Regions from separate parts of the Pseudoalteromonas sp. NEC-BIFX-2020_015 genome, predicted to be linked through region 2. Evidence: riboswitches for the same ligand, from Rfam matches in the RefSeq annotation. Region 2 holds a riboswitch; the other holds the start of a gene.
The links. A riboswitch is a leader RNA that binds a small molecule or an ion and turns the genes downstream of it on or off. The one in region 2 is predicted to bind cyclic di-GMP.
Positions count from the first base shown of each region.

Region 1: linked by a shared signal. The riboswitch ahead of HH219_RS00025 (calcium-binding protein) and the one ahead of HH219_RS03705 (hypothetical protein) in region 2 are both predicted to bind cyclic di-GMP.

Region 1 is NZ_JABCJL010000001.1:1,312-11,148, reverse strand. Features, by position in the region: gene HH219_RS00045 (acyltransferase family protein) at 1-491, shown strand, start outside; gene HH219_RS00040 (hypothetical protein) at 624-1,004, shown strand; gene HH219_RS00035 (HlyD family type I secretion periplasmic adaptor subunit) at 1,070-2,341, opposite strand; gene HH219_RS00030 (ATP-binding cassette domain-containing protein) at 2,334-3,881, opposite strand; gene HH219_RS00025 (calcium-binding protein) at 4,040-5,635, opposite strand; cyclic di-GMP riboswitch class I at 5,676-5,760, opposite strand; gene HH219_RS00020 (hypothetical protein) at 6,074-6,481, shown strand; gene HH219_RS00015 (O-antigen ligase family protein) at 6,531-7,838, shown strand; gene HH219_RS00010 (transglutaminase-like cysteine peptidase) at 7,887-8,567, shown strand; gene HH219_RS00005 (EAL domain-containing protein) at 8,560-9,837, shown strand, end outside.
Region 2 is NZ_JABCJL010000003.1:163,358-173,194, forward strand. Features, by position in the region: gene HH219_RS03700 (S9 family peptidase) at 1-1,301, opposite strand, end outside; gene HH219_RS03705 (hypothetical protein) at 1,404-1,970, opposite strand; cyclic di-GMP riboswitch class I at 2,089-2,181, opposite strand; gene HH219_RS03710 (efflux RND transporter permease subunit) at 2,367-5,540, opposite strand; gene HH219_RS03715 (efflux RND transporter periplasmic adaptor subunit) at 5,556-6,734, opposite strand; gene HH219_RS03720 (zinc-dependent metalloprotease) at 7,025-9,541, shown strand; gene HH219_RS03725 (DUF5916 domain-containing protein) at 9,705-9,837, shown strand, end outside.

The DNA of each region.
Region 1 (9,837 bases), on a different contig from region 2:
TACTCTTTTTTAGCCTTTTATTGCCTACATTATTTTATTTTGGGGCTGACTGGAGAGCCTATGAACTAACAAGTCCACTACCACAATATTTGCATGCACTCCCCGCTGTTTTAATTGGTTATCTTTTTTATTGTTTTGAAGTAAAAAAGAATAATTTAGCTAGGCTGATTATATTAACGAGCATACTAGTAAGCATCATTTTTTTATATATAAGCAAACTACCTGGCCTATCATCAACATATATTGTAGGGATTTCATTTAGCATTCTGCTTCTACTTAACAAGCCTATTATTAAGACAAGCCCATACATTAATTCTTTTTCAAAGCTTACCTTTGGAATATATCTGATACACATTATTCCACTTGCTATTCTAAATAAAGCCTCTATAACTGGTTGGTTACTTCCAACGTTGGCATTTATATCATCTGCATTCGTTATTTACATAGCAAAATTAATAATTCCAAATAAACTACAGAAATATATTTTATAGCAAGCACAATCACTCAAAAAACGGCAATTATAAAACAGTACAATAAATATACCTAGATATTTAATATTCACTGTATTTTAATCCTTTTTCACTATAAAATATGAGTGTATTATTTACTTTGAGGGTTTAAAAATGGAATTCCCAAAAGCACTGTTAATAACTGCACTTGGTACGAGCATGTTATTTACTACTACGACTAAAGCGGACGAATATAATCGCGCAGAGGTATATCAAGCTTTTTATTCTTATATAATGCAAAACACATCGATTGATCCTAAATTCCAGTTGGATGATTTTGCATTAAGTGATCTACTTGTTGCAATGCAACAAGTAACTGCAACAACAGTTACAAATAGAGAAGAAAGAATTCGTCAGCAATTTGAATGGTGGCTAGCTCGTCGTGGGGAAAATTTCTTATCCGATGATGATGATGGCCCTGGAGATGGCTGTGTTGGCGGTGGTTCAGGATCTCGTGACGGTGATGATGATGACTGCGGCGGTTCTGATAACTAATTATAAATTATTGGAGTAAAAAAACGCTCTGTAATGAGCGTTTTTTATTTCTTATAAATATATATTTATCCATGCTCTCTTAGCGCATTGTAATTTAACTCAAGCAATGGTGATAATAAATAATCTAGAGGAGTCCTTTTTTCTAGTAATATCATAACCTCTGCTGGCATCCCAGGATATAGTTCTATATTTTCAGGTATAGTGTCTATTTTCACTTTTATTTTATATGCCGATATTTCTTTTTCTTTATCATATATTCTATCCGCAGATACATTTTCTATCACCCCATCGATTGGTGCAACACGGCGCATATTATATGATGACAATCTCACTTTTGCTTGCATGCCAATATTTACTGACTCAATATCTTTTGGATTTAATAATACTTCAACAATTAAATCCTCTGTATCTGGAACAATATCTAGTAACACCTGGCGAGGACTAATTACCCCTTGTAATGTATTAACTGATAAATTCACTACATAACCTGATATTGGACTAACTATAACCGTTCTGTCTAATACATCTTTAATGCGACGATATTCTGATTCTCTAATACTTAATAACTCTTGCTGTTTTTCAAACACTTCTCTGAGTTGTTTTTGATTTTCGATTTTGATACTTGCTAATGAAAGTTCAGATTCATTAATAGCAGCTTGAGCACGTTGTATTAAACCCACATATTCATTTAAGCGACCTAAAATTGACTCTTGATTACTTTTTGCCGCCAAATATTGTGATCTGGATGAATAGCCTTTCTTCTCTAGCTCTTGATACATAGCTACATGTTCGTTCGAAATTTTTAATTGTTTTTTATCTGATAATTGTCTGGCCAGAAGTGTTTGTAGTTGCTGTGTATTTTGTTCTTTTTGCTCAAGCTGAAGAGAAATTAAACTGTTTAATTTATGTGTATTGGCATTAAATTGCTCAACTTGATAATCTAACATCGCTTTAATTTTTGGGTTGTTTTTATCAAAATCAGAAAATGATAGTGTATCAATTCCTGACAATTCTGCTTGAATTCGTTGAAAAGCGGCTTTTGCATGAAGATACTGAGTGTGTGTTTGCTCAAATAAATTTAAAGCCTGATCTTTAGCCAGTCTAAATAGCACCTCACCTTGCTCAACATATTGGCCTTCTTCCACATAAATAGCCTCAATTATCCCCCCTTCTAAATGTTGAACACTTTTTTTGTGTCCTTTTACAACAACACTGCCCACAGCTATTGAAGCTGAACTTAAAGGAGACAGTGTAGACCACAAAATAAACGTGCCAAACCCGAAAATGAATGTTAAAAAACTTACAACGATCCATTTGTTACTACTATTTTTAGCCATTGCTTGCCTCTTTTATTTTATTGCGGCTAGCAAAAAAATCTGCCGTTTTTCCGTTAAATTTAACATTGCCATCTTCAAGATATAGTGCATTTTGCGCTTTACTAATTAAATTCATTTTTTTGGCGCTGTAGATGGTGATTTTTCCTTGCTGGGTTCTTTGCACTAATAATTTTGCCAGTGCTAACTCTGAACGTGTATCTAGATGATCATCAATATTGTCTGCTATTAATACATGCGGCTTATTGCACAATGCTCTAATGAGGATAATTAATTGTATTTCAGAGCTACTAAGTTGCGATTGAATATCGACCAATTCGGTATCGTAGCCTTGCTCATGCTGCATCACTTTTTCATGTAAACCAAGTATTTGAGAAAGCTCAATTGCATAAGAAATATTTTCAGCATCAGTGGACATATTTGAAATAATTGTGGCCTGTGTCAATGGCAAATCAGAACGATAAATACCAATTATTTTTTGTTTATTCGCGTAATCCCAGCTGGATAATTGGCTTCCATCTATTCTTATTTCGCCAGAAAATGGAGCATATTCACCCGAGAGGAGCTTTAGTAATGTAGTTTTACCCGCACCATTTGCACCAATTACGACATGGGATGAATTAAATTCTGCGCTCAGCGTTTTTATAAATACTTTATTTGCATTTTGATATTTATAAATAATCTTTTGTGCAATTACTGAGCCCGTTGGTAAAGGAGGTTGAGTATACTCAGTCGGCGCTAAATCACTCTTGAGATTAGTGACTCTTTTCCAGGCTTTGTAACAGGTTACCCAGTGTTGTAATTGCATGACGGCTTGTTCAAAAGGCCCTAATGCGCGCCCAATAATTAAACTCGCAGCAATCATACCGCCAACGGATAGTTGTTGATTAAGTACATAGTAAACACCCACACAGGTGATCATTATTTGAATTATTAGTCGATAGGTTTTTGAAAAGCTGCTTACATTTAAGGTTTGGGTTTTATAACTCAGCTGATTTGTAGCGGTTTTATCAATATATTTTTGCCATAGTTCAACCATTGGCGCAATCAGGCCTGATGCCGTTAAGTAGCGATTATTTTGTACTATGGTTGTGTGAACATTGCCAGATAAAGGCTGCAGACTGGCGCGTTGACTAAATTTATAATTAATAAACGCAAGGACCATAAGTACCACTATACTTGCGAGTGCAATATTAAAAAAAGTTGGGTGAATGATTAACAGTACAAATAAAAAAAGGCTCGTCCAGGGGATATCTGCTACTGTTGACAAGTGGCTTTGTAATCCGTTTTCTGCTTGCTTTATATCGCTGATCAGTTTGCCATTTTCACTTGTTGCAAAGCCTACTTCTGCATATAAAGCATTGGCCTGCTCACGCCACTCATTCGCTGTGGCATAAACTAACCGTTGTTTAGCCCAATCTAAAACGCCAAACACAATAACTAGCCAGCATGCAATCGCGGTTAATAAGTATAAAGTATCTAAACTGAATGAACTTAAAACGCGATCAAAAACCTGAAGCGAGTAAATGGGTACAACCAACATAAGAACGCTAGTCAATAAACTAAAAAAAAATGTCCATCTAACACGATTTATCACGTGTTGTTTGATTTTTTTCACACCAATCTCAACTTATAGGCAATCTTAAAGGCAATAAAAAAACAGCAGCTTAAAGCTGCTGTTTACACTATACAAACGGTATATTAAACGATGTATGTCATTTCTTGATTTTCAAAATCAAAACTACCTGCACCGCTAACATCATTTACAGACTCTTCAATCACTTCTTCAATGACAGTAACTAAGTTATTATTTTCAGTTAAGTAAACTGTCTCTTTAAGTTGTGCCGATGCATCAAGGCCTAGTAATGCAACTAACTCGGCTTCGTAATCACCCTCTAACTCTTGAGTTGATTGTTGTTCAACTTGCTCAGAGAACGTCAATGTATCAATGCCTATTGCGAAAAACATATCGTCGTAAGTACCTTCTGATTGCTGAGCTACTTTATCAAGTGATACGTTAAGCGTGTAGTTAACATCATTATTAGAATTGCCAATAAACGCTTCAATACTGTTATATTTGCTATTACCTAAATCAATATCTACGGCATTATCACCATCTACATCATCCATTTTAGCAATTAAATCAAAGCCTTGACCACCATTAATAGGACGATCGGTTTCATCAGCATAAAAAGTGTCATCCCCACGTCCGCCAACTAATCGGTCTATACCACTGCCGCCAACAAGCACATCATTTCCATCACCACCATTTAAGAAATCGTTACCTTGAGCGCCTTCTAAGCGATTATCAAATCTATCGCCTTGGATCGCATCATTGTATTTTGAGCCAATAGCATTTTCGATACTAACAAGCTTATCAGCTTCAATCTGGCCAGACTTAACGGCTTGTAAAAGTTCTTTCCAGCTTAGAGAGCTTCTATCAGCCATACTTACTGAAAAACCTTGATCTAAACGCACATTGACGCCATGGCCATCAACTGTGCTACCAAAATAGCTAGCAGTATCTGAGCCTAAACCACCGTTAATGTAATCTGCGCCTCCAGCACCCTTGATAATATTATCACCAGAACTACCTTGGATGATATCTCTGAAATTTGTGCCTGTGAAGTTTTCAACATTAACAAATTTATCGGCCGCAAGCTCACCTGACTCTATTTTGCTATTTATTTCTTTCCAAGTGTAATCAAACTTATTTTGGTAATCAGTTGCCCAACCTTTATCCATACGAGCGTACACACCTTGCTCAGATGTTTCACCAAAAAAGTTAATTGTATCGTTACCTTCTCCGCCATCTACAAAGTCGCCCCAGCCTTTGCCAGTTTTAATAAGATCATCACCGTTACCGCCATAAAGTGAATCAAATCCAGCACCACCATTTATATAATCATTTCCTGACATGCCATAAATTGTATCTGCATTACTTGAACCTTGAATTATATCTGCGTAGTCAGATGCAATTAAAATTTCAAAATTTTCAACGGTATCGTGTGCAATAGATCCATCAGCTATACCTGCATTTAGGTCTGTCCAACTAAATAAAGATTTATTATCAATACTTGTTACCCATCCTTTATCTAAACGTATATACAGACCTTCATTTGAAGAGCTGTACGATAATAAATCAGTGTCATCACCACCATTTAATACAGCGCCGAAGTCGACGTGATTAACAATAACTGAATCATTACCAGCCATCGTGTTTAAATATTTACCGTTGATAAGCGTATCAAAAAGATCTATTTCATTTGTACCGAAGAAAGTTTGTTGCAGATTCATGATAAGAGATGCCTCACATATAAATTTTTTAAAAGTAATGTTCAGCAACCCGGCTATCGTCCTAATGATTTAGGAGACCCGTGGCTTTCCGTCCTTGACTCACACCAAGTTTGGCTTTTTTTAATTAGTGTATTAAATACACGCATCTCCTTACTTGATTTGTCAAATCCACATTGAATTCAGACTGTACATTTAAACATCAAGATGCGTTTATTGGGGACAATTCTAGCGTCCCTAAAATAACAATACAAGGGAAAAATATTTTTTATAATTTATTGTATTTTAAGCACTAATGCAAAAATGACAACCCTGTCATTTTTAAACTTATTTTTCGCTTTGTTAAAGAAATAGGTGCAAAAAAACCAAGAATATATATAATCGTTTTTATTGAAGATGCTGAATATTGAAAACAATAACTAAGTAAGGATAATTAGGGATATGAAAAAACTACCTTTGATTTTTGGGTTGCTTGTTCTATCAGCAACAGCCTCAGCTAATCAAAACACGGATGAAGCAGCTAACCTACCTTTAGAGCAATTAACCCAATGTTTAACTTTAGTTGGTGAAAATAAGCAGCAATGCTTATCTCAGCTGATCAACGGTCTTTCTTTAACTAATGAACAGCAAGAATCTTTTTTCGCTTTCGCTAAGGCTAATGGACTAACCGAAGATGAATTACTTGTCTACGCAAGTGCGAATCCAAACCTCAATTTAGAGCTAATTAGTTCAGGAACAGCAGCTGGCGGACAAAATACCACTGGGATAAATTCTGGTACCGGGACACCATTAGCTAGCGCAACAGGTTCTGGTAGCGGCGGCGGCGGCAGTACCGTTTCAGATAACTAATCTATTACTATTCTAAGGAGCCCAATAGCTGGGCTTTTTTTGTGACTTTATGTTTAATAAGTTTATATTTTATAGCATTTGCTGTTTAATAGTTTGGCTTCCAATACCTCTTGGCAGCAATAGACCATGGGCATGGGCAATTTCCGAAATAGTTGTTTTTGTGCTTTTTCTTTTGCACTCACTCTCTCACTCAAAAATGCAAACTGCTTTTTTCCCAGCAATTAAAACATGGCCAATTTTCTGCCTGATTGGCGCGTTACTTATTACACTCAGTTTGCAATTAGCGTTTGATTTAAGTCTTGATCCTATACAAACACAAATTTTATTATTAAAAACCATTAGCTTTTTTTTATTCGCCTGGTTAGTCTGTGTTTATACGCATAGTAAAGCACGAATTTCAAAAATTGTTTATGCATTAATAATAGCAGGTTTATTTCAGGCAATTTATGCCACTATTCTCAACCTTTCCCCCAACTTATCAACACCTCTTTTTGGTTTACAATATGCAGAACGTGCGAATGGTTCATTTATTTATCATAACCATTTAGCTAACTACCTTGCTATGATTTTAGCTATTAGCATTGGCTTTATTATAAGTGAATTAAAAATAAGCCCCAACTCTTACACCAAGGTCCGCTATTACTTAAGAGATATTATACAAAGCATGTTATCGAAAAAGTTAATTATTCGTTTATCTCTAATTGTAATCGTTGTCGCTCTTTTACTTACGCGCTCTAGAATGGGGAATGTAGCTTTTTTTGCCTCTTTGGCCATAATGGGACTATTTGCATTACGTTTTTATAATAAAAAGCCATGGTCTTTAAAATATTTAATTGCCAGCTTCTTTGCAATTGACATAATACTTGTTGGAACTATTTTTGATGCAGAAAAACTACAAACTCGCTTAATAGAAACAAGTTTTGTTGAAGAAACTCGCGATGAGGTTGTACGTGATTCTCTCACTTTAATCGAAAATCTTCCCATAACGGGTTCCGGTGGTGGTAGTTTTTATGGATTATTTACTACTAGCCAATCACTGCCCTATTCAGGGTTTTATGATCATGCTCATAATGAATATGTTCAATTTGCTATTGAATTCGGACTAATAAGTTCTCTCATCGTGTTTGTATTATTAATCTACATATTTTTCATAGTTTTAAAAAATATGACAAAAAAAGAATCATCACTGTATAAGGGCGTGAGTTTTGGTGTAGCAACAAGTATGCTATTTATGATGATCCACATATTTGTTGATTTCCCTTTACAAGCAACAGCTAACGCTATGACATTTATAGTAATCATGTGTTTAGGTTTACTATGTAATAGTAATGAACGTTTGACGAATCGGCGATATTAAAACACTATGAAGTTATTATTATTTTTAATGTGTAACTTAGAGTAAAGCTTGAATAAACTTCTCCTATTAGCATGTGTATTCGCTTTTTCATTGTTTGCCTTTGCTCAAAAAATTGAAGAAAGGCTAAACAACGAGAAATTTGTACGATTCGTTGCCAATAAATATAACCAAGATGGCGTTGACCGCTATACAGATTGGTTAACACTTTTAAAAAAGCATCAAAGTGATAATACATGGGTGCAACTCAATGCCGTGAATTCATTTTTTAATCGCCAAGTTGATTATTACGAAGACATTGCATTTTGGGGTAAAAAAGATTATTGGGCTTCACCAATAGAAACGTTAGGGCGCGGTGGTGGTGATTGTGAAGATTACGCCATTGCAAAATACTTTTCATTACTTGCCCTAGGCGTTCCTGAAAATAAGTTGCGTTTAATGTATGTTCGCCAGTTAACTCTCGATGTACCACACATGGTATTAATTTATTTTGAAGAAGAAAATGCAACCCCCCTTGTGTTGGATAACTTCAAACGTAAAGTACTCCCCGCAACAAAACGCCCTGATTTAAAACCTATTTATAGCTTTAATGGTTACGGTCTCTGGTTATCAAAGGCAAAAGGCATAGGTAGTAAAGTTCGTAACCAACACGGTTTAAAATCTTGGCAAAGTATGATTGATCGAATTGAAGAAGACCTAAGTACTTATAATGGAGAAGATAATATTGACTAATAATAACAAAACAGGCCTGAGCCTTAAAACACAAATATATGGATTAATATTTATTCTAATATCTATTTCATTTTTTGCGCGTTTAATAATTGATATTGAAAATACTAAAGCCTACTTCATAGAACAAATGAGCGTACATGCAAATGATGCAGCAACAAATTTAGGTCTTTCAATTTCCCCATACACAGACGAAGAAAACCTAGTAATTGCAGAAACAATGATCGCTGCAATATTTGACTCCGGTTATTATCACAGCATACGCTTTATTGATACACAGGGAACCATTTTAATCGAGCGAGAAAACCCAAAAAAAGCAGCTGAGATCCCAATATGGTTTGTTACCCTATTTGAACTTCCACAAGTAATCGAATCAAGTGAAGTAAATGGTGGCTGGAATATAGCAGGTACTTTAATAATCCAGAGTCACCCAGGTCTATCTTATGAAAAATTATGGAAACATACTATTAACACATGTGTTAGTAGCCTCATTTTACTGTTTATTAGCTTAACTTTAGGCTACTTTATATTAAATGCAATATTCAAACCCTTAAGAAAATTAGAACATCAAGCACTGTCTGTTACCAATAAGCAATTTATTATCAATAATGATGTACCTTTTTCTAAAGAGTTGAGGACAGTGACCAAAGCCATGAATAACATGGTAAGAAACCTAAATGCAACGTTTCAATCGCTATCTGAACACAGCGAAGGATTGTCTCAAAAAGTATTTCAAGATGAGCTAACCAAACTTGGTAATCGCCGCGCTTTTGAAAATCAATTTAGTGCCACTCAAAAAGGCATGACTAACGAGGACGTATCTTCTTTATTATTTATTTCTCTTGATTCTTTAAGCCCAATTAATAAACGCTTTGGCTTTTCTGCCGGTGATTCATATGTATTTGAAGTTAAAAATCTAATAAAAAATTGTTTTAGCCATTCCCAAGAAAGTGAAATATTTAGAATCTCAGGTGGAACATTTATTTTGATGTTAAACGTAGGTATTGAATATCGTCAAGAAATGCTTGATAACTTAACAATACAGCTCTCTCAAAAGCACATAAAAGAGCTCGGCTCTCAATATGCAACATTAACCGCGATTGATTATAGCAACGATTGTGCTTTGAGTGATTTACTTTCACGCCTAGACACCACTCCAACAGCGATTGACATTGCCTCTGATGCCAACTCACCCGCCATCTCATTTTCAAAATGGCGTGATGTTATTAACTGTGTCATAGTCGATCGAAACATCAATTTTAGTGTTCAACCC
Region 2 (9,837 bases):
ATCATTAATCGTTCTGAGGCGTAATTTTCAGGATCGAAGTCACCTAAGACTTGCTGTTGTTTTAATAAGGCCTTTTTACCGTTATTTAAATCTACTTCATACAGCGAACCCGGTGTTGTCAGGCTTGAATAATAAATACGTGCCACGTGCGAATCATGCTCTGGGTTCATTGCTATAGCGGCATAGTAACAAGGGTCATCAAATTCTAACGTCATTCGTTGCTGTTGTTTATTAATAACAATAAAACGCGTTTGTCCTTGCTCGCGCTCAGTCAGCACTAAAAAATCGTTAAATATTTCAACACCTTCTAAAAGTACCTCTGCACGATGGGGCGTGTGCTCAAGCCACTGCATCTTATCCGCAATAGTGGTGGCGGTTGCCGTCATTAAACGAAAGTTTTTTGCCTGCCAATTAGTAACAATATAAAATGTGTCATCAAGTTTATCGATATCAAATTCATGACTTTCTTCACGCGGCATCAACTGAGCAAATTCGGCCCAAGGCTGATTAGCATCTAACACCCACATATCATTAGTTTCAGTGGTCGCTAAATCAATAATAATTAAGCTTTCATCGCGACTTTTACCTAACCCCATAAAAAAGCTGCGATCTTGTTCTTCATACACTAATACGTCGTCAGATTGTGGTGTACCTAATATATGGCGATAAACCTGATAACCCAACAAGGTTTTCAGATCTTTCTTAACATAAAAAACAGTTTTATTGTCGTTCGCCCAAACAACTTGGCCTTCGGTGTTTTCTAATACATCCTCAAGCAAACCATCGCTATCAATTTTTTTAAATTTAACCACATAAATACGACGACCATCGGTATCTTCAGAGTAAGCAAGTAGTTGTTCATTTGGGCTAATCGCCACCTCGCCTAACTCGTAAAATTCAAAACCTTCAGCAAGTAGGTTTACATCTAATAGCAATTGTTTATCTGCCGTAGTCATTGAACGACTACGGTAATGGCGAGAGTATTCGTCATCGCCACGTACTTCACTGTGGTACCAATACTCGCCATCTTTTACCGGGTAGGTATTGTCATCTTTAACAATTCGCCCTTTTAGCTCCTCAAACAATTGTGTTTGAAAAGGCTTAATTTTTGCGAGTTGCTGATCGCAATAATTATTTTCGGCTTCTAAATGTTTAAGTATCGCAGGCTCAGAGCGATCATCATCACGCATCCAATAGTAATCATCAATTCGTGTTTTTTGATGTGTTGTTAAAGCATGCGGCTGCTTATGTGCAACCGGCGCATTTGAAAGTACAGACAACGATAAGTTTGATTGAGCCACAGAAAAACCAATAAAAAATTTTGAGAATCTGAGTCTACCATAATTTTTAAATGCGCATAAAAAAGCCCACTCAATGAGTGGGCCAAAGAATGCCAAATAGCATTAGGGGGAAACTTGCTGCCAAGCTAAATTCCAACTTTGGCCAACACCAGGCTCATAAAGTGGGTTATTTTCTTCTTTAACTTTGCAAAATTGACTGAAAGGCCAAGGCTTACATTTATAAATTAAACCTGTTTTTGGCTGTAATACTTTAACGCCGGCATTATAGTCATTACTTTTTTCTGGGTAAACATAATCATATGCTGGTTTGTCTGTTTTTATATCATCGCACTTTGCAATGCAATGAAACGTTATTTCAGCACGTTCAATTCCACACCCCTCAAGGGCGTAAATTTGATTTGACCGATAGGCAACGATTAGCCCTTGTTCGGTCATTTTACCTGCTTCAACTAGCGGTATATGTGTATTAATGTATTCGGCAATAAAACGCGGCCAACTGTGTGGTTCACCCTGCTCAGCGCTGGTGATTTGGTAGTTAAATGATAAACCGACTAGCTCTCCTTGCATGTCAAAAAAGGTTACCGTCACCCTATCACCCACAAATAATTGGGTATGGTGATTTAAGCAACCAATTGGCATCCATTTTCCGCAAGCCAATGACGTATGCATAAACAAAGCAACACCTTAAGAATCACTAATAGGTACTATCCATCATTTGACGGATAAAATAAATACTTTTTTATTACTTTTAGGACAAATGGCACACAGTGAGGGTGTAATAACGCCGTGCGACGGCCCCGCTATCTTAGTTTTAGCACGCTAAAACCTTAGACCGGAAACTTTGCGTCCTAACCTTTCGATTAGTTTGCCAATACAGGTGGATTATAAAGTGAGCTGCAGCACAAATCAAACAAAAGAATGTACTAAAAATAAAAAACCAACCCTTAACACCTATAAAAATTAAAAACCGACTGTTAAAGGTGGTCTGAGTATCGATTTAAAAAGCAAAAAGCCAGTGCGTAATGCACTGGCTTTTATAACTCATTAGATTTGAGTTGTTTTTCTTTAGGCAAGTTGTTTCCTACGTGAAAATAGGCCTTTTATTTTTCTAAATAGGCCTCTAAATACGCCACCTACGTCACTCATTATAATGTACAAACACGGTACTAATAAGAGTGTAATCAGGGTTGCAAACATAACAGCAAAACCAAGAGCAACCGCCATTGGTATTACGAATTTAGCCTGTAAACTGGTTTCAAACATAATCGGTAATACACCAGCAAACGTAGTAATTGAAGTAAGTAAAATAGGCCTAAAGCGCGCACAACCCGCTTCAATTACAGCATCTTTAATACTCACTCCAGCACGACGCGCTTGGTTTACAAAGTCAGTCATAACTAATGAATCATTGATCACAACACCTGCGGCAGCAATTAAGCCAAAACCTGACATTAAGCTAATATCTAAACCAAACCAGTAATGACCCCAAATTGCTCCCGTTAAACTAAACGGAATAACCGACATTACGATAAGAGGCTGTGCGTAACTTTTTAGTGGAACCGCTAACAAAATATAAACTAAGAACATGCCACCAATAAAGAACATGATCTGCTCATTAGCTTGTGCTTGTTGTTCCTCTATAGCACCACCTAGCTCAGACTTAACACTTGGGTATTCTTCTTTAAGCTGCGGTAGTAGGTTTTCTTTCACTTGCTTAACCACTTCGTTTGGCTCTATCACTTCTTCGTCGATGCTGCCATATATGTATACTGTACGGTAACCACCTTCGCGGCGAATATAGCTGATACCTGGCTTTTCTGTAAGCTCAACCACATCACCAAGTAATACTTCTCGGCCTTGCGGAGTTGTGATCACGGCATGCTTAAGTGATGAAAAAGCTTCGCGTGTGAGTTTTGGGTAACGCACCATTACACGTACTTCTTCACCACCGCGAATAACACGCTGCGCTTCACCACCATAAAAACTCGCCCCAACTTGATTAGCGATCGATGCTAAATCCAAGCCTAAATCATAGGCAACTGGCTTTAAGCTCATTTGCACTTCTTTGCTCGCAGGGTCAATGGTTGAGCTGATATCAAACAATCCCTCTTGTTGTTGCAATAATTGAATAAAGCGACGCCCGGCTTCATTAAGAGTGTTGATATCAGAACCAAATAATAGATAACCAAACTCACCATCACCACCGCCACCATTAACGTCATCTTGGATTGTGAGTGATTTTACACCGGCAATATTTGGCATAGCATCACGCCAGCGACGTGAAAGCTCAAACGCATTGTATGGGCGTAAATCTTCTTCAACCAACGGTGCAAGTAACTGGGCTTCAGTACGACCTTGATTAAATACTAATACGTCACGAACAATCTTTTGGCCAAACTCACGCTCAGTTTGTTTATCAACTTCAAGTACCATGGCTTCGATTTCACGAATAGCAGTAATCGTTTGAATATCAGAAGCGTTATCGTTCATCTCTAGGTTAATTTGTGGAAAATCGTGCGGTACTTTTGGTGTAGGAACCATGCGTACTTGGTTTGATGAAATTAATCCAAAGGTAAAAATTAACATCCCGATAAAACCAAACAGTACCACCCAACGCCACTCAACACAGCGCACAACAAAGCGCTTATAAGGGCCATTTACAAAACCAAAAAAGCGATTATTAAAACGCGCTCGCCAACCATTCGGATCGATAGGCGGAAAGTTCGTGTGTGCAATATGCGCTGGCAATATTAGCTTTGATTCGATCAAACTAAATATTAAACATAAAATCACAATGACGGCGATACCATAAAAGAAAGCACTCTCAGGACCACTTGATAACGTAAACGGGGCAAATACTGCAATGGTTGTTAAAACGCCAAAAGTTGCAGGGGTCGCCACACGTTTTGCGCCGTTGACTACATTAACTACACCACCACCTTTTTTCTCTATTTCAGTGTAGGCACTTTCACCGATGACAATGGCGTCGTCCACCACAATCCCTAGCACCATTATAAAGGCAAAGAGTGAAATAATATTTATGGTCACACCAAATAATGGCATCATCATCATCGCGCCAAGGAAGCAAACTGGCAAACCAATCATTACCCATAACGCCAATTTAAAGCGCAAAAATATTGATAACATAATCGCGACCAATACCGCTCCTTGCAATAAATTGGATAGCATCATGTCTAGGCGGGCATTTAGGTAGTAGGTCATATCCATTAACGGCTCTAGTCGAACACCTAATGGAAGATTTTTATTTTTTTGATCAATATACGCTTTTACAGACTCTGCAACTGGGATCATATTTTGATCTTCGGTTGCCTTTACTGATAAGTAAACTGCATTTTCACCGTTAAACTTAAAGTAACGTTCGCCTTCAGTAAATTGGTCTTTTATTACTGCAATATCTTGCAGTAATACTTTAGCACCATTTTCACCTATTTTAACGGGGATCTGACGGAACTCTTCACCTGAATAAAATTGGTTTTCAACTCGTACTGAAATAACACCCGAGTCTGTTTTTAACTGCCCAGCTGAAAAATTAGCTGAATAACGACGTATCGCACCTGCGACGTCAGTTAACGTTAAATTATACTGGCGCAATGTGTCAGGTTCGATTTCAATCGCAATTTCATCAAGCGGTACATCATTAACAACCAACGACACATTTGATAACTGCAGTAATTCGCTTTCAATACGATTGGCAATGGGCTTAAGCTCGCTCAATGGTAAGTCAGCAACTAAAGTCATACCAATCACATCTTGGCGGAATTCTATTTGACTTATGGTGACCGGCTCCATTCCTGCAGGAAAAGTTGCAATACCATCTACGCGCAACTTAACTTTATCAAGCACTTCACTTAATTCAGCATCAGTATTTATTTCTAATTGCGCGCTACCGCCATTACGAAATGAGCGATAGACACCTTTTTTGATTTCGGTAATATCCTTTAAAGACTCTTCAATCTTAATTAAGATACTTTCTTCCATTTCCTGAGGCGACGCCCCCGGGTAATTGGCATTAATAGAAATATAATTGATTTCAACGTTTGGGAACATCTGGCGTTGCATCGTAAAAAAGCTTATAACACCCATCAAAATGATAAAAAACATCATTAAATTTGCGGCAACGGAGTTATTCGCAAAGTAGGCAATTATACCTGTTTGCTTCTCTTTGCTTACAGGATCAACACTTGGTTGATCTGAGCTGGGTAATTCAGTGTTATTCATAACGCAGTCACCCTTTTATAATTTTTCTGTGGCTGCACTATCTAGCGCATCACTTTTTTTAACGTCTGGAACACCCGCAACTTTTACTGCCATACCCTTTTGTGGGTACTCAGGTAAAGTAACAACAAGTTGATCATCCGCTTCTAATCCATCGCTGATATAAAAGTATTCACCCTCTTCGCGAATTACTTTCACTGTACGTGACTCTAATTGCTGCTCTTCATTTACAATCCATACAGTTTGATTATTAACCAGCTCTTGCGGTAAACGATAAATATTCTGCAACATCGTCCCTGCAAAATTTACTTGTACATAACTGCCAAATTTAATTGCTGGTTGTTTATTTGTAAGGCCATATGGGTCATCAATACGCACCACTAAACTACTCATACGCGTTGCGTTATCAATCACACCAAGATCTCGATCTATTACTGCTTGGCGAGTAAAACCATGTAAACCTGTTTTAATCACTGTTGCTGTAATACCTTTTACGCGCTCAGGTAAAAATACATTATCAAAACCAGCGATAGGAATGATGATTTCTGCTTGTTCGATATTATTTAATTCTCCAATTTGAGAACCCATATTAATATATTGGCCAACACCAATATCACGGCTAACAATAAGTGCGTCATAAGGGGCTGTTACATCACAATTATCTAAATCACGTTGCGCTCGCTTTAAACGAGCTTGAGCTGATTTAACAGATGCTTGGGCACTTAATACTTGTGGTTCACGTAAAAATAATGCGGTACGCACTTTACCAGGAAAACGCTTTGCTTCATCAGCTGCAACTTTAGCTTGCGCCTGCTCTTCAATTAGTTTCGATTGCGCTTGGGCCAGTTCTGCTTCCGCCTGTAATAAGGCTGCTTCGTAGTTATCTTTTTCGATGCTAAACAATGTTTCACCGCGGGCAACTATGCCACCTGCAACAAAGTTTGGATGCCAACTCACCACTTCTCCCGACACTTGTGCAGAAAGGCGTGTGCTTTCAAGTGGCTTAACTTCGCCATAGCTATTAATAACCACTTGGTGATTGTTAGCCGAGACAGGCTCAACTTTTACAGTGGGTCGTGTATCTACGATTTCTTTCTTATCTGGCTCTTGTGCGATTGCATTTATTCCCACAAAGCCGACAATACCTATGCCTAGTGCGACAAAAGGAAGTATCCATTTCAATATACCTGTACGCATTATTATTATTCCCCTTAAAATTTCACTGACAGTATAATAACAGAGCTAAATGAAACATTAACGTGACATTTGTAAGCAACTGTTACAATTTATGTACCAAAACAGGAACGCTTATATTTTACTCTGTTTATCTTTTAGAAATCATTTTTTGAACATTTTGTTACAATAAAATAAACATTAAAATCAACACATTACATTGAACGTAACAGCATTCATCGCGGTTCTCTTTTTTCATTAATTTTATTCGGTACTATTACCTAAATTTTTTACAAGCTGAATGAAATATAAAAATGAAATTAACTACACTCACATTAGCACTGAGCTTAGCATTAGCAACCAGCGGCCACACATTAGCTGCCGATAAAAAAGATGACAAAAAAAGTAAAACTATTGCTGAATTAATTAAAAACAAAACTGAATTCGCTGGTATTTTTAGCTTATACCAAGATGAAAAAACTGGCGCTCACTTAATGGTGATTAACGAGTCGCAACTTGATACGCCATTTGTGTATTTCGCACATACTGTTGATGGCGTGACTGATGCTGGGCATTTTCGTGGCGCATACCGTGAAACCAAGCTAATTGAATTTAGAAAGTACTTTGACCGTATTGATATTATTAGTAAAACACCGCGCTACCAGTTTGATGAAAACAGCGCAATTGCAAAAGCAGCCGATGCCAATATCAGTGAAGCGGTACTCGCTAGTATTAAAATTGAAAAACAAGAAGAAGGCAAAATCGCTTTTAATGTAGATAAGCTTTTTCTAAGCGAAGCGCTACATAAAGTATCTCCATGGCCAAACCCAAACGACAAAAACGCTAAAAAACGTTTTAAAGTCGGCAAATTAAGTGATAAAAAATCGCGCATTATAAAACAACGCCCTTATGCTAATAACTTAGATGTTGTTGTAGATTATGTATTTGAAAATGCTAACCCAAGTGTTCGTGGCTCAAGCGCCGTTAGCGACCCTCGCAATGTATCTGTAAAAGTACAACATTCATTTGTAGCTTTACCTGACAATAACTATCAACCGCGTATTGATGATGCTCGCATTGGTTACTTTACTAACCAATTTGATCAAATGACTTCGCCAGATTGGGCACCATATAAAGATGTGATAAAACGCTGGGATTTACAGAAAAAAGATCCAAGCGCCGCATTATCAGAGCCAGTAAAACCGATCACATGGTGGATTGAAAATACCACACCAGTTGAATGGCGTGATACCATTGCAAAGGCAACGCTTGCATGGAATACATCGTTTGAAAAAGCGGGAATTAAAAATGCCATCGTAGTAAAAATACAACCAGATGATGCTGATTGGGATGCGGGCGATATAAATTATAACGTACTACGTTGGACTTCATCACCTAAGCCTCCATTTGGTGGTTACGGCCCTGCACTTGCAAACCCGTTAACCGGCGAAATCCTCGGCTCAGACATCATGCTTGAGTTTGTGTTTATGAAAAACCGCTGGATTTACGACACGCTCTTTACTCAAGGCACTATGAGCCACAGTAATGAACATGCAAATACCGGTGAACTAAACTGCTCTCTTGGTCATGAAATTCAACAAAATATGATGCTTGCAAATAGCCTATCAACAGGTGCCAGCATTGAAGATAAAGAAATTTTGCGCCAGGGTCTTACACAGTTAGTTTTACATGAAGTCGGCCACACACTGGGCCTTAACCACAACATGAAGTCATCTATATTGTGGAATGAAAAAGACGTACATGACAAAACAAAAACGCAAGGGATCGTGACGGGTTCTGTTATGGATTATGCCCCAGCTAATATCGCACCAATTGGCATGACACAAGGTGACATTTTCCAAACTAAGCCTGGTCCTTATGATGATTGGGCCATAGAATTTGGTTACAGCCAAGCTAAACCAGACAATACTGCTGAACAACAACGTCTAGAAGCCATCTTAGCCCGCTCAACAGAACACAAACTTGCCTTTGGTAATGATGCTGATGATATGCGTGCGCCAGGTCGCCATATTGACCCACGCGTTATGATTGGTGATATGTCGTCTAATCCTGCAGCATATGGCGCAGACAGAATGGCACTAATCAATAAGCTGTTTACTGAACTTAAAGATAAAGCCCGTATTGAAGGTGAATCGCATCAACAACTGCTAATCTCGGCAAACAGCTTGTTTGGTCAATACAGAACACAAGCTAATGTGATTTCTCGTCAAATTGGTGGTGTGTATGTAGAGCGTGCTGTAGTAGGTGGGAATGAGGCGGTTGCACCTTATACACCAGTGCCACTTGAACGCCAACAGCAAGCGATGCAAATTTTAGCTAAAAACGTATTTGCACCGGACGTGCTAACTAGCATGAAGCCACTTTATAGCTACATGCAACAGCAGCGTCGTGGTTTTAATCATTACGGTAAAAATGAAGATCCTAAACCGCATAAAATGATTTTAGGCATGCAAAAATCAGTGTTATCGCAGCTGCTACACCCTGCTGTAATGCAGCGTATTTCAGACACCGCACTTTATGGTAACCAATACAGCCTTAGTCAATTTATGGAAGAGTTATCAGCCAGCATTTTTGTCGATAGTAAACGAGCGAACTCAATCAGCCACAATTTACAAATTGAATATGTAAATCAGCTAATTGCTATTGCCGGACTGGGCAAGACAAGCAAGCACGATAACCTAGCTAAAACAGCCGCACTTTATCAACTAACCCAAATTGCTGATCTCAGCACTGCGTGGGGAGCAGATACGGCAACTAAAGCACATAAAAAGTATATAGACCGCTTAATTAGTAAAGCACTAGAAGCATAAGTCGTTAGACCGTACTTTTATTATATGATCGTCTTGATCAATATAAAAAAGTACGGTCTTTTTATAACACCAAATTATTGATATTTATGCGTAAATCAACCTAACAACATTACTTTCACTTACGCGCCAGTAAATACTCGGTAATTAAATGACAGGAATAGTTATGACTGGTTTGTCTCGGTTCCCCCAAACTTGGTTGCAAAAAAATAAAATTCATTTTAGCCTCGCCCCCTTAGCACTCGCCTGCTCTATTAGCCTTTTTTCTCAACACACTAGCGCAATGGAAGTTGACGGCC